DNA from 2 places in the Flavobacterium hauense genome. Region 2 is predicted to be linked to the other one. Evidence: riboswitches for the same ligand, from Rfam matches in the RefSeq annotation. Region 2 holds a riboswitch; the other holds the start of a gene.

Region 1 (8,076 bases), on a different contig from region 2:
TTGAAGCCGTCGGAATGATAAATGGCGTACAACCTCAGCTAAACTGTAATGTATGCAACACTGGCGATATTCATATTAACGGGATGGAAGGGCCCTATACCATGATACTGATCGACGGAATGCCGATTGTAAGTGCCCTTTCTACTGTATACGGACTTAGCGGAATCCCTAACAGCATTGTAGAGCGCATCGAAGTTGTAAAAGGCCCTGCGTCGTCGCTATACGGATCTGAAGCTATGGGCGGTATCATTAATGTAATTACCAAAAGCCCTGTAAAAGCCCCGGTAGTGAGCGCCGACTATTTTGTTACAAGTTGGGGCGAGCAGAGCTTTGATGCAGCTGTGAAGCTTAAAGCCGGAACAGCCACTTCGCTGCTTGGTGTAAACTATTTTAATTATAGCGTACTTGCCGATAAGAATGGCGACAACTTTACCGATGTTACCCAGCAGAACCGTATATCGGTATTTAATAAATGGAATTTTGAGCGTAAAGAAAACCGCACTTTCAGCCTGGCGGGACGTTATGTGTATGAAGACCGTTGGGGCGGAGAAATGAACTGGACCAAACAATGGCGTGGTAGTGACAGTATTTATGGCGAAAGCATTTATACCAAGCGTGCCGAACTTATCGGATTATACCAGCTGCCGGTAAGCGAGAGGATATTTACGCAATTCTCCTACAACTGGCACGACCAGAATTCTTATTATGGATTTACACCCTACATGGCAAACCAACAGGTTGCTTTTATACAAACCTACTGGGACAAGCAGTTTGGCGCAAATCATACTTTTCTGTTAGGCGGAGCAATGCGTTACACTTACTATGACGACAACACTCCTGCGACAGCAAGCCTTGACGGAACTACTAACAGGCCGCAGGAAACACCGCTCCCCGGCTTATTTGTACAGGATGAATGGACGCTGAATGAAAGACATAAGCTATTGGGCGGTTATCGTTTCGATTATGATAAGAACCACGGTGGAGTGCATTCGCCAAGGGTAGCCTATAAATTTGCACCAAACCATAATAACATCATCAGGGCAAGTTTTGGAACGGGCTTCAGGGTGGTTAATCTTTTTACAGAAGACCATGCCGCACTTACGGGGGCACGAGATGTAATAATTGCAGAAGAACTTAAACCGGAACGTTCTTACAACGGTAACCTGAATTATATCCTTAAGGTACCCGCAAGTTTTGCTTTCATTAATTTTGATATTACCGGCTTCTATTCTTATTTTACCAATAAGATAGTAGGTGATTTTGACACCGACCCTACCAAGATTATCTATGACAACCTCAACGGTCATGCCATATCGCAAGGTGTTTCACTGAATACTGATGTAACTTTCAACTTCCCGCTAAAGATGATGTTGGGAGTATCATATATGGATGTTTTCCAGATCGAGAATAATGGATCAGGCGAAATGAGGTCACAGCAGCTGCATGCACCAAAATGGACAGGGAATTTTATTGCTACTTATAGCTTCCGCAACAACTACAGCATCGATCTTACCGGCAACTGGTACGGACCAATGCGCCTCCCAATACTGCCTAACGATTACAGGCCTGAATATTCGCCGTGGTTTTGCATCGCAAATATCCAGTTCACTAAAAAATTCAGTTATGGCCTGGAGCTGTATACAGGAATGAAAAACATCATCGATTTTGTACCAAAAGACCCGTTAATGCGTCCGTTCGACCCATTCAACAAAACAGCAGATGATCCGGTAACAAATCCTAACGGTTATACCTTCGACACAACCTATAATTATGGTTCAATGCAGGGAAGAAGAGTATATATTGGTATGAGATATAATTTGTTTTAGAATTTGAGTACTAACCTGCACGGTTTTGGAAACCTTGCAGGTTTTTTATCGCAAACCAAATACTTACAAGCTCTTGAAGACCTTGCAGGAAATTATAAAATACTACTTATTAATAGGCACCGGCTCCTTGTTCTCATTAATGGCTACAAAAGTAAAGTTACCCGTTATCGCTTTCTCTCTTGTAGTTGAGTACATGTCTTCGACAAATATCTCTACATGCACCTGAAGGCTGGTATTACCAATATGGGTTACCTTGCCTATAAGTTCGGCAAAAGTACCCGCAGGAATGGGCTTCTTAAAGTCAATACGGTCACTGCTCACGGTTACTACCCTCTGTCTACTGAAACGAGTAGCAGTAATAAAGGCCACCTCATCCATAAGATGCATGGCCATACCTCCAAAAAGGGTATCGTAATGATTGGTTGTATTAGGAAATATTGCTTTAAATATATGTGTTTGTGCTGCGTCTATTTTTTCTTGTAATGTCATTTCTTGTTTTATTTATTTTTAAGTTTTCCCCACACGATGCAGGTACTTCCCCACGTGAATCCGGCACCAAACGCGGTTAGCAATATCTTATCGCCGGGTTTAAAATCGTTATGAAAATCCCAAAGGCAAAGCGGTAAGGTTGCTGCCGTGGTGTTACCGTAACGCTCAATATTTACTTTGATCTTTTCTTTAGGAATACCAAGGTTATGCCCTACCGAATCTATAATGCGCAGGTTGGCCTGATGTGGCACAACCCAGTTGATATCATCTGTCGTCAGATTCAGTTTTTGAAGCAGCTCTTTACTTGCTGAAGTCATTCCGTTTATGGCATTCTTAAAAACGGTACGCCCATCCTGCTGTACATAATGCCTTTTATCATCCAGTGTTTGCTGAGATGTCCCTTCAGCCGACCCTCCTGCCGGAACCGAAAGAAATTGTACCCCGCCTCCATCAGAATGATAGATGTTATCCAAAATCCCTGAATCATCATCAGATGGTTCGAGCAGTACGACTCCGGCTCCATCTCCAAAAAGCACACAGGTATTGCGGTCTTCATAGTTTACAATTGTGCTCATCTTATCAGCACCTACTAAAAGTACTTTTTTATGCCTGCCGCTTTCTATCAGCGATGCCGCGACCGAAAGCGCATATAAAAAGCCGCTACAGGCCGCATTAAGGTCAAAACCCCATGCATTTACAAGCCCTGCTTTGTGGCAGACTAGTGGTGCTGCAGGCGATAGCACATTATCGGGTGTAGAGGTAGCGAGTATCAAAACTTCTATCTCTTCAGGCTTTACACCTGAATTTTCAAGCAAGTCCTTAATCGCAAGGGCAGCCATATCTGATGTGGCTTTTCCTTCTTCAAGTATTCTGCGTTCTTTTATCCCTGTACGGGTAACGATCCATTCGTCAGATGTATCCACCATTTTTTCAAGGGTGGCATTATCAAGTATTCTTTGGGGCACATAACCACCCACAGCAGTAATTGCTGCGTTTATTTTGGTATTCATATAATGGTATTTTATTCAAAATTATCCCTGCCATCAAAAATGACAGGGATAAGGGTCAGTCTATAAGCTGACAGTATGTGCTACACGCAATTCGTGTGCAGCATTTACCATCTCTGCCAGCGCTTTTCGGGTTTCCTCCCAATGGCGGGTCTTAAGCCCACAATCAGGATTAATCCATAATTGTTTTGCAGGGATAACCCTTTGTGCTTTATCCATAAGGGCAACCATCTCATCTTTTGATGGTACACGCGGAGAATGTATATCATATACTCCCGGCCCAATCTGGTTCGGGTATTTAAAATCGGCAAAGGCATCAAGCAATTCCATTTGCGAACGTGAGCATTCTATGGTAATCACATCGGCATCCATGTCGGCAATGTTCTTAATGATATCGTTAAATTCAGAATAGCACATGTGGGTATGTATCTGGGTTGTGTCTTCAACCCCCGATGCAGATACTCTGAAAGCCTTAACAGCCCATTCAAGGTACTCCTGCCATTCGCTTTTTCGCAACGGAAGGCCTTCCCTGATAGCAGGCTCATCGATCTGTATCACTTTAATCCCTGAACGTTCAAGGTCGTTTACCTCATCCCTGATGGCAAGGGCAATCTGCATACAGGTATCGCGGCGCGGCTGATCGTCACGCACAAAAGACCATTGCAGTATTGTAACAGGTCCGGTAAGCATTCCTTTCACCAGTTTATCGGTAAGTGATTGTGCATACGCCGACCATTTTACCGTCATTGGCTCCGGCCTGGAAACATCCCCATAAATTACAGGTGGTTTTACGCAACGGCTGCCATAGCTTTGCACCCAGCCATTTTGGGTAAAAGCAAAACCGGCCAGCTGTTCGCCAAAATATTCCACCATGTCATTGCGCTCAAATTCGCCATGAACCAGTACATCAATTCCGGTCTCTTCCTGAAAACGTATGGTTTCTTCGGTCTCTTTTTTCACAAGCTCTTCATAGCGTTTCTCCGTAATATCACCTTTTTTCAGGCTGTTTCTCCAACTGCGTACTTCGGCAGTCTGCGGAAACGACCCTATTGTTGTGGTAGGGAATAATGGCAGATTTAATGATGCTGCCTGTAACTGCTCTCTTATGCTGAACGGGTTATTACGCTGTGCCTGTTCATCAGTAATTCCGGCCACACGCTGTTGTACTAAGCCATTATGTATTAGTGGCGATGTCTTTCTTGTAGTTATAGCATCAATATTTTCTTTTAATGCATTTGCCGCAAAGGTGATGTTTTCACTATTTGCCAATTGCTTCAGTACAACAACCTCCTGTATCTTTTGTTTGGCAAATGCCATCCATTGTTTTACTTCAGCAGATAATGCCACTTCATTGCTCTCATTATCGAGATCATAAGGCGAATGCAGCAATGAACATGAGGCCGCAATAAGGATGCGATCTCTGCTTATCTTTTTAGATGCTTTGTCTATTATCTTAAGTGATGACTGAAAATCGTTCTTCCAGATGTTTCGCCCATCTACAATTCCCAATGAGAGGCTCATTTCTGAAGGAATCAGATTTAGCAATATATCAAGCTGTTCAGGTGCACGAACAAGGTCGATATGCAATGCGCATACCGGTAACGATGCTGCAAGCCAGGCGTTATCGTCAAGTCCTTCAAAATATGTGGTAAGCAGTACCTTTAGCTTAGGAAATGTATTTTTAATTTCTTTGTATACATAAGCGAAAGCATCTTTTTCCTGTTTGGAAAGGTCGAGCGACAGGAATGGCTCATCAAACTGTATCCATTCGGCGCCATTTTCCGTAAGCTCATTAATAATCTCAAGATAAACAGGCAACAGGTTTTTTATCAGGCTTATTTTTTCGAAGCCTTCTTCTTTTTCTTTACCCAAAAGCAGGTAAGAAACAGGACCTATCAGTACGGGCTTGGTAAGTATTCCCGCTTCTTTGGCCTCTATAAACTCTTCGATAACTTTTTTTGAGGAAAACGAGAATTGCTGATCTTTATAAAATTCGGGGACTATATAATGGTAATTGGTATCGAACCATTTTGTCATTTCCATAGCGGTGATATCGTGGCCATCTTTCTGGTAACCGCGAGCCATGGCAAAGTATAGATCGGTATCGTTTTGTCCTTTAAGGCTTTCATAACGGGGAGGAATCGCTCCCAGTGCAAACGAAAGATCGAGTACCTGATCGTAAAATGAAAAATCGTTGGAAGGGATAAGGTCTATCCCTGCTTGTTTTTGAAGCTGCCAGTTTTGTAGCCTCAACTCTTTAGCGATTGCTGCCAGTTCCTGACCGGAAATTTTGCCGGACCAATAATTTTCGCAGGCTTTTTTTAATTCCCTGCCGCTACCGATGCGTGGGTAGCCAAGATTGTTTGTGAACATTTTTTTGCTTTTAATAAATTAATAAATTCGTTAAAAGCCCTTTTGCTCTATTTCACAATGCCTTAAGAAGTAATAGGGTACGGACACGGGAATCCCATGCGAAAAACCGAAACCAATTGCTTCAAACCGCGAAAGCATTGTCAAGTAAGTAATGGCAGGTCTCCTGACTTGTGCCGTTTTTATCGTCCTTCCCATTCGCCGGAGCAAACAGTGAACATTATTGATAAAAACCTTGGTATGGCACTTACAGTTGCGCGACAGTTCGTGATTTACACACGATTCCCTTTTAATCCCGGCTTTCGCCGAAAACCATTTCCGTTTGAAAGAAATTAAGTAAAGAACTTATGGTGGCAAATATACCAACTATATTTCTAAAAAAAGCCCTGTCCCGCCAGTATTGGCGGGACAGGGCAACTAACTCAAACGTTATTGTTTATAAACGGTTCTGTTCTTCGGTGGTCTGACGGGTCCTTCCGTCTTCCAGTTTCTGGTTACCAAAACGGTACCTGAACTGTATCCTGAAGCTTTGCGAATCGCCATACATACTGTAACGACTGTATTGGTTGGCATAACTGGTAGTCGTGGTTTGCCTCTCCCCTTTATAAATATCAGAGAATATAAGCGACAGTTCTCCGTTTCCTTCCCAAAAGCGTTTCCTGAAACTTACCGAAAGACTTGAAATGTCTCCCAGTTTATAAGCGCCCTGCACCGTCGGCGATGAATAAAAGAAACTTACTTCGCTAAAAAAGTCCTTCTTTTTATTCAGTGTAAATCGGTTATTGGTATTGCCATAAAATGTCCAGCGGTCTATTTCCTGAATATGGCCGTCTGCCCCCTGAAAACTGTTTTGCTGATAGCCAGCTGTCATAAAAGTTCCGGCTTCCCACCACGGGAATAATTCTAAATTGGTATTGAACTCAGCTCCGGCTGATGTATTGCTGCTTATATTGGTATATTCTGTTATAATAGTATTGGTGGCATAATCCTGATAGGTAATCATATTAAACGGGTCTTTTTCATAACGGTAAAAAAGGCCGAACATATATTTACTCTTGAGTGTATACTGCAATCCCAGATTATGGGCTAAAGCCGGATTTAGTTGCGGGTTTCCTGTAGTATATGAAAAAGGCGTACTATATGACCTGAACGGATTAAGCATGCCATACTGCGGCCTGATGATGCGCTTACCATACGAGAATCCTATCTGGTGATTGTCCGATGCCTTGTACAAAGCATAAGCCGAAGGGAAAAGCTTAAAGTAGTTTTGTGCGTTTACCTCTCCGGTTGTTTCAAGGTCACCTTCAAGCTTAGTGTGTTCACCACGAAGCCCTGCTTTAAAACCCCATTTCCCGAACTCGCGGTCGGCACCTATATACCCTGCCATTATTGTTTCATCATATAAGAAACGATTAGACAGATCGCCAGTTATAGGAACTCCATCAATTTCGCTGTAATAGTCAAAATTGTTTTCGGCATCTACATTACCATAGCGCACTCCTCCTTCAATTTTAGTTTGCCCAATTTCGCCGTTATAATCAGCCTGCAATGATAGCAGGTTGATGCGGCGGGTATCGTTACTCTGAATATCCTGCTGACTGTGAGGCGGTGCCTCCGGCAGTGAAAAAGCCGTATTGATTCCCTGATCCTGATTCGTATAATATTTGGTATAATCTGACGAGAGTACAAACTTATGCTTTGCATTGAACTTATGCTCAAAAGATGCCGTAAGCGTACTGTTCTTATCGGGATAGTCCCTGTGGGTATGGCTGGTAAACAGCGAATCCAGCTGACCTGTAGGTCCATAAATATAAGTTGGCGTATCCACCAATGCCGTACTCTTAAGACTTTGAAATCCGTTGAAACCAGCCGTAAATGTATTGAGTGAATCTATGGCATATTCTGCCGTGATGTTATAACTGTTTTGTTGCAATGCCCTGTAATTTGTCTTCTCTACGCTTTTCCAGGTTGAAGCTACATCGCCATTGGGATCAAAATATTTTACCTCACCTTTGTTTTCAGTATAATAGTGTCCTGAACCAAACATATATCCGCCAAAGAGCGTCAGCTTCTTATTCTTGTAATATTGATTGGTAGCCACGACTCCTTTAGGATACATCGACTGTACATAAGCACCTGTCACCATGCCTTTATAGCCGCCTCCAATATTCTTTTTCATTTTGATATTAAGCACTGCACTTCCCTGGGCTTCATATTTTGCCGGAGGCGTAGTGATGACTTCTATGGATTTTATATTACTCCCGTCAGTATTTTCTAAAAGGTTTTTAAGTTCAGTACCGCTCAGGTATACCTTCTTATCGTTAATGGTTACCAGTATACCGCTACTTCCGCGGATGGAAAGCCCGTCGCCCGAGGCAGTGACA
Region 2 (8,076 bases):
AACTGCAGGACTATTATGAGAGGAACAATCCGCAGGCACTGGTAAATCTTTTCTCAGATAAGCTAAGCGACGGATCAGCCATAAACCACCTTAATCTTAGCAGGGTGTATATCATTGCTACAGCCTCAACAGCTTCGGCAAGCGAACTTGTGATCAACTGCCTTAAGCCCTATGTACAGGTTACGCTAATTGGCGATACGACTGTGGGTAAAAACGTGGGATCAGTTACTCTTTATGATTCACCTGATTTTACCAAGCACGATGTTGACGGTAGCCACCGTTATGCAATGCAGCCTATTGTATTAAGAACTGTAAACAAAGATGGTTTTGGCGAATACAGCGCGGGTATAAAGCCGGATGTGGTACATAAAGAAGATTATTCCTTCATGGGAGTCATTGGCGATGCTAATGAACCGCTTCTTGCAGAAGCCCTGACAAGAATTAACGGAACAGCAAATCCTGACCGCAGAAGGACTCCTAAACTATTTAAAGGCTTTAAAGATAATAAGAGCATGCGCCGTTTTGGTAATGATATGTATTTAGAAGAGATGCCAAACGGTTCGCTGGGATTAGCAAAACAATTGCAATAGTATATTCATAAAAGTAAAAAAGCACCCATGATTTATGGGTGCTTTTTTTATATACAAATATCTAGATTATTGGACAACAATCTTTTTGACATCTCTCTGTCCATCAGATGAAAGTTCAACAAAATAAACACCGGGAATCAAATCTGAAACATCTATATCATTTAGTGTAAGAGTTTCGAGTACATTTCGTCCCGAGGCATCGTATAACCTTACGGTTACATTTTTTGCATAATCAAGCTTAACAGTAAGCCTGTTTGTTACAGGGTTAGGATAAATACTCAGGCCTCCAAATACAGCATTATTAAGGCCTAATGTGCCTGTATTGATAACCCCAACTCCGGCCAGATCAAACCCGGAAGAATAAAAAGGCGTTGGATACGGATCGTTTATCTTATTCCCAAAACTGTCATAAGTTGCATAAGCGTCTTCTAAAGACCCCACAACATCTATAAGTTTTACATGGGTAACACTGTTCTTATTTAGCAGATCGTTATCCGGAATATCAGACAGGTCAAATGGAGTTCCATAATCTGCCCTGTATTTACCGGCAAGATTATTAAGATTCCTGGCGTCAAGCAAACCAAAACCGCCAATTGGAGTTTGTGCCTGCGTCTCGCTGTGTGACGGAAACCTGAAATAATTTGTCCCGTCAGAACTAACTTCTACAAATGCCAGTTCAAGAAAAGTATCTGAACCATTCTCAAAAACAGCAAAATCAAAACCTTCGCCATTCCCAATAGGAGCTGCAAAAGTTATCACTGCCGTACCGGCATCGCCAAGGCTCACTGCATCATTGTCCGGCATGCCTGTGACAGTCTCCGGATTCCCATAACTCGCATAATTACTGCCGTTATGAGATATCGAAGGATCTGAGATCTGTACATACCCCCTTACAACCTGCACATTAGTAGCCCATGACACAAACACATTACTGTCTTTGTGTATGGCTGTGCTTCCGTCATCACCCGCTTTCGGTGGATAAGACAGCTGCGCATTTGCCAGACAGGCTGTAAAAAGGCTGATATACAAAAATCCTTTATTCATTATTGAACGATAAATTGCTTAACGCTCTTAGTATTCTCTATAGTGATCTCTGCAAAATAAGTTCCTGCCGGAAGTTGAGATACATTGATACCAGTGGCTGTGTACTGCGCCTGGTCTGCAACTGTTCTTCCCGTCAGGTCATAAAGTTTTACAGTAGCGCTTTTGTCTGTATTAACAAATAATACATCTGATGCAGGGTTAGGATAAATGCTTACAGTAAGTGCATTGAAACCATCGTTGCCTGCAACTGCTGAAGCCGATTTACAGATGGCGTTTGGAAGTTTGCCTACGTCATATTTCTGGCCAAACACCCCATCAACATCATACATAAATACATCTCCTTCTGACACGTAATCTACAGCATCTGCAACATATATCTTTCCATCTACGATATCAAAACCGTAAACACCATATACATCCTGCGGAGTAATGGTAAAAAATGCTGTTTCAGGAAGTGTAGTCGCTGTCAATGCCATTCTGTAAACGTTATCTCCCTCTGTGTAAAAAAAGTTATCGCCTCCAAGCTCAAGATTGCCTGGATGTGCATTATCCGAAAAATTGATAGTCTGCACAACAGTGTTATCAACAAGATCTATCTTATGGAACGAACCTGACGTTTCTGCCTGGCTCCAGCTTGGCTTACCGCCACAAAGCACATAAAGGAATCCGTCTTTTTCAAGGATAGAGTTTGGTACATCACCAACAGTTATAGTTGTTTCAACAGAATTTGTTGCCGGATTAATGACAGACACCTTAGTACCAAAACCAAAACCTCCCTGATGTGCAACATAAAGCTTATCTCCAACAGTAATTATTCTTTCAATACCGCCTTCAAGCGCTATCGTAGTCTCTATAGTATTAGTTGCAGTATTAATTACAGCCACATAATGACCTGTTTCTGAGCCATCACCCCAACAGGTAACATAAGCTTTAGTACCGTAAAAAGCAATGTATCTTGGGTTAGTAAGGCCTTCTTCTATAGAAGCTTCTTCTAAAAATGTCTCTGCATTAACAACCACAAGTTTGTTAGAGATATTAAGTACAATATAAGCTTTACCATTATTAAGCGCTAAGCTTTGGGCTGTATCACCCAGGGCTGCTCCGCCATTAGCTGCACTAAAAATACCATTCTGAACTACACCGCCCTTAATAAATGATACATTCGAATTGTCAGTACCTGCATTTCCTTCATTAAGAACCAGGATACCGTCTGTGTATTGTGCCGATGCCGACAGGAATGATGCTGCAAATACAGCCGATAGTAAAAATTTTTTCATTAGTTATAGTAGTAATTAATCATTAAAGAAGAAACCTGAAGGCAATAATCCTACAGTATATGTATTTGTAAGGCTCCCTGTAGCAGAATAAACAAACACTTTACCCGGGGTTTTATAGTCTCCGGCATCACCAATATAGATATGTCCATCTTCTACAGCAAAAGCGTAAATACCATAAACACCCTGATCAGTTGTCGTAAACAAAGGAGTAGAAGGCAATGTCAATGATGAAAGCGGAGTTGTGAATATACCGTTATCTACAGTATAGAAAATATTGTTATCTTCTATAACAAGGTTAGACGGGTGTGCAAGATCAGTAAATGCTATAGTTTTTGTTACTGTATTATTACTTAAGCTTATAACATCAATCTGCCCGGCTGTTTCAGTCCCTCCCCATGAAGGCATACCATTGCTTAATACATAAAGGTTACCGTTTTCTACCTCAAGAGAACCCGGCACATTTCCTACAGTTATGGTTTTTGTAACTGAATTGCTTGCTGCCTCAATTACACTAACTGTATTTCCGTAGCCGTAACCACCTTTATGAGCTACATAAAGTTTACCGTTTTCTTCAACGATCCTTTCAGGACCTTCAGCAACCGGGATTGTAGTACCTACATTGTTAAGCGCAAGGTTAATAACCGCAACATAATCATCGGTAGTAACGGTAGCATCACCCCAACAGGTAACATAAGCTTTGCCATTTGCAAAAGCAATATATCTTGGGTTTGTAAGGCCGCTGCTGATAGTTGCTACTTTGGCAAAAGTGTAACGGTTAACGATCTCTATCTTGTTAGACACATTAAGCACTATGTAAGCAAGATCTCCCTCAAGGCCAATATCCTGTCCGGTATCACCTAAAATATCACCATTGTTTACATTAGCGAATATATTATTTTCCACTACCGCGCCGGCAGCATCCGAAAGAAAAGATATCGATGCATTTCCTTTACCAAAATTACCCTCGTTAAGGATAAGCATACCATTATCATAAGCTCCTGATGGCTTGTTGTTCGAGTCATCATCGCTACATGATACAAACAATAGAGAACCTGCAACTGCAGTTAAGATTAGTTTGTGTAGTTTCATATTTATTAAAAATTAAAATTAAGATACATGTTATAATTGCGTCCCGGCATAGGCCTTACCTCATAGGCCAGGTATTCCTGGTCCCACAGGTTATTTACCTGTACACCTACATCGATGCCTTTCAGCACTTTAAAAGTATACTCCGCGCCTACCGAGCCTACGTTATAAGGATCAAGGCTGTAGCTATTGTCGGCAGTAGTAAATACTTCTCCGTTAAACAGATGCCTATAATACACCGATGCCCTCTTGTAGCTATAAGCCAGTGATGCAGTAGCTTTGTGCAGCGGCACGTAGATAAGCTGGTCATCTGACCCGTCTTCGCGCGATATAGTATAGGCATAAGTCCCGGTTATACTGATATGGCCTGCGCCTATTTTTTTGTTCCAGTTAAGCAATGACTCAACACCATAACTTTTGGCCTTCCCAACATTTCCCGGACTCCAAATGCCGTTTGTGCCGGGTGTCCAGCGCAGCATGTTTGTCATATCTATATAATAGCCTGTAACACTCAGCATGAAGCCCTTAAACTTCAGCACATTGCCAATCTCCCCCTGATAAGAACTTTCGGGCTTCAGGTCAGGATTACCACTTCCGGTCCAATACAGGTCGTTGTAGGTAGGAATTCTGAAATTGCGGGATGCATTTAGCCTTATGGTATAAAAACCGGTAACATCGATTTCGGTTCCTGCAGAGAAGAGCACAGGGCTTTCATAACTTTCGGTAAGTTCTTTTCGAACTCCCAGCTCATACCTGAGCCTGTTGGTTAGAGCGTGCTTCATCAGCAGGCTGGCAGAACCGATATCCCTTTTTTTATTAATGATATCTGATCCCTCTCCGTTATTATGGGTATAATCCAGTATGGTATTCAGCTTTATGGCTTCGGAAACATCATAGGTAAGGTCATATCGTGCTATATAGGTCTTTATGTTGCCAAAAGAATAGATATCATTCTTATAATTCTCGAAATATTTGTATTTTTCATACAGGTAAGCACCTTTAAGCCTCGACGTAAATTTGCCATAGTAACCGCTCCACTCTACAAGGTTACGGGCATCGATAGACTGGTATTTGCTTCGTGAAGGTGCAGCCAGAGTGCCCGAAAAATGCCTTTCCCCATCAAACAGATAACTGTAAAAACGAATTATATTTTTAGGATTCAGCTTGTAAGCCATACCCACATTAAGGCTTGTATTGTAGTATTGTCCGTTCTCATTGGTCTTATTCGTCCCCGGATACCCATAATCATTGTCAGAACTATTGCGGCTGATGCTGGCATTAGTACTGAAATCATCGGTTGCGGCATCTACACGGTAATTTATCCCTATGGTTTTATAGTTTCCATAATCAGTACGCAGGCTGTTGTCGAACCTGTTTCCAAAAGCAAGGTCATTATTCAGGTGGATGCTGCCCCCTATTGCGCTGCTTCCGTAGGCCACGCTGCCACCACCGGCCCTCACGCTGATGTTGTTGAAATCTCGAGTATTAAGCACATTAAAGTCAGTTTGGCCGTTAAGCTGCGAATTAATATTGATACCATTCCATACCACAGCTGTTTGCGAAGCCGTAGTACCACGAAAAGATGGAGAAGACACCATCCCGAGTCCGTTTTCCTTGAAATAGATATTCGTATTGTAATTAAGCAGTGAAGTTAATGATGCTGCATTCCTGCCGATAACAGAATCATTGAGCTTTTGTACCGACTGTGAATCAGAAAAATCGCGAAGCTGCGTATCGGATATAATTACTTCAGTAAGGGCAATAGTATCACTCTGTGCCGACAGGTAGTGGCACATTAGTAGCAATATAGGTAAAATGAATTTTTTTAGCGTCATAATTCGCAAGCCTTTTTTCCCGAAAGCCCGATATTAGTTATACTAAGGCAGGTCTCCTGGCTTGCGTACTGTTGTTTCCCTTCCCGTTACGCAATGGCGCACAGTGGTTTGTAGTTTACAACAGCCTCCGCCTCAACGACGGATAAGCTTACAGTTGCGGGAACAGCTCAGGTATTAAACCTGATTCCCTTTTAATGTGATATTCTTATAAAAAACATCACAACCTTAAGTGCTGCAAATATAGTATTATTGTTGATATAATAAATTTATACATTTGCATCTGTTGAATATTTTTTATGAAAAACACATTTTATCTCTTACTTTTTGTAGTATTTGCAATGGCAGGCTGCAAAAACGACCAAAAAGCCGAAACGCACAAAAATACTAATGCAGTAAATGCCATACAGCATGCACAGGGATTACAAATGTACCGTTATGACGGTTACACCGTTGTAAAAGTGAGCAATCCGTGGCCCGATGCAAAAGAGGTTTTTACTTATGTTATGCAAAAAAAAGGAGGCATAATTCCTGACAGCCTTAAACAGTATACTACCGTTCAGGTACCGCTTAAAACCGTAGTGGTAACCTCAACAACTCACATCCCATCGCTGGAAGCTCTTGGCGTAGTAAACACACTTGTGGGCTTTCCCGGAACGGACTTCATTTCGTCAGAGAAAGTGAGAAGCCGTATTGACAGCGGCAAAGTAAAAGAGGCCGGCGCCAACGAAAGCCTTAATACCGAAGTGATGATCGACCTTGCCCCGGAAGCAGTTGTAGGCTTCAGTATCAGCAGTAATAACAAATCGCTGAACAGCCTTGAAAAAAGCGGACTTAAAGTATTATATAACGGCGACTGGACTGAGCAAACGCCTTTGGGTAAAGCCGAATGGATAAAGTTCTTCGGGGCGTTATACGATCAGGAAGACAAAGCCGACAAGCTGTTTTCCGACATCGAAAAAGGTTATAAAGAAGCCCTGAAACTCGCGCAAAAAGCTACTACAAGACCTACAGTATTAAGCGGTGCCATGTTTCAGGACCACTGGTACCTGCCTCAAGGCGGAAGCTGGGCTGCACTATTCCTGAAGGATGCAAAAGCGGATTATCTTTGGGCCGACTCTGAAGGCACGGGAAGCCTGAACCTTTCCTTTGAAACGGTACTTGACAAAGCAGAAAATGCCGACTGCTGGATAGGCCCGAGCCAGTTTACAACCTTTAAGGAAATGACCGATGCCAATCCGCATTATGCGCAGTTTAAAGCATTCAAGACAAAAAACGTATATTCGTACAGCAGTAAAAAAGGGGCTAAAGGCGGACTTATTTATTATGAACTGGCTCCTAACCGCCCTGATCTTGTACTGAAAGACCTGATAGCTATACTGCACCCTGAATTGCTGCCGGGTTATCAAACCTACTTTTTTGAAAAACTAAAATAAAACCCCTTGCATAACCAAAAGAGGAACATAGCGCTTTTTACCATACTGGGCATCGCTCTTGTACTGGCCTTTTTGCTGAACCTTAGCCTGGGTTCGGTAAAGATTCCGTTTACAGATGTCGTACATAGCCTTACAGGCGGTGAAACCTCTAAACCTGCCTGGGATTATATCATAGTGCATTATCGTTTGCCAAAAGCCATAACAGCACTACTTGCTGGTATGGGGCTATCCGTAAGCGGATTGCTGATGCAGACGCTTTTTCGCAATCCTCTTGCCGGACCCGATGTGTTGGGACTGAGTTCGGGAGCAAGCCTTGGTGTTGCTTTCGTAATACTGGGAGCAGGCATTTTACCGGCAATCCTTGCCGGGTTTTTCCTTTCTCCCTATGGGATTGTATTGGCTTCGACTGCCGGAAGCTTTCTTGTATTGCTCGCTATACTTGTCGTGTCGCAACGATTGAGAGATACCATGGCCATACTCATCATAGGGCTTATGTTCTCAAGCTTTACAGGAGCAATCGTGGGTGTACTTACCTTTTTCAGCACTTCAGAACAATTACAGAAATTCACGTTCTGGTCGTTAGGCAGCCTTGGTAATTTAGCGTGGGAAGATATTATTATACTGCTTGTTGCCTGCTTGGTTGGGTTGTTGCTGTCTGCTCTTTGCATAAAGCCCCTCGATGCCTTATTGCTTGGCGAACGCTATGCTAAAAGCATGGGTATCAACTTCAGGAGAACACGATTCATAATCATACTGGCAGCCAGTCTGCTAACGGGAACCATAACTGCTTTTACAGGGCCTATTGCCTTTG

The links. A riboswitch is a leader RNA that binds a small molecule or an ion and turns the genes downstream of it on or off. The one in region 2 is predicted to bind cobalamin.
Region 1: another riboswitch for cobalamin. It lies ahead of metE (5-methyltetrahydropteroyltriglutamate--homocysteine S-methyltransferase); the one in region 2 lies ahead of ACX0HA_RS01050 (TonB-dependent receptor plug domain-containing protein).

The regions. Positions count from the first base shown of each region.
Region 1 covers NZ_JBTKVX010000006.1:121,035-129,110, forward strand. The annotation lists gene ACX0HA_RS05800 (TonB-dependent receptor) at 1-1,826, shown strand, start outside; gene ACX0HA_RS05805 (acyl-CoA thioesterase) at 1,929-2,315, opposite strand; gene ACX0HA_RS05810 (beta-ketoacyl-ACP synthase III) at 2,324-3,325, opposite strand; gene metE (5-methyltetrahydropteroyltriglutamate--homocysteine S-methyltransferase) at 3,386-5,695, opposite strand; cobalamin riboswitch at 5,832-6,024, opposite strand; gene ACX0HA_RS05820 (outer membrane beta-barrel family protein) at 6,129-8,076, opposite strand, start outside.
Region 2 covers NZ_JBTKVX010000001.1:222,889-230,964, reverse strand. The annotation lists gene ACX0HA_RS01070 (S41 family peptidase) at 1-590, shown strand, start outside; gene ACX0HA_RS01065 (T9SS type A sorting domain-containing protein) at 657-1,634, opposite strand; gene ACX0HA_RS01060 (DUF5074 domain-containing protein) at 1,634-2,911, opposite strand; gene ACX0HA_RS01055 (YncE family protein) at 2,927-4,000, opposite strand; gene ACX0HA_RS01050 (TonB-dependent receptor plug domain-containing protein) at 4,006-5,832, opposite strand; cobalamin riboswitch at 5,862-6,075, opposite strand; gene ACX0HA_RS01045 (ABC transporter substrate-binding protein) at 6,129-7,265, shown strand; gene ACX0HA_RS01040 (iron chelate uptake ABC transporter family permease subunit) at 7,272-8,076, shown strand, end outside.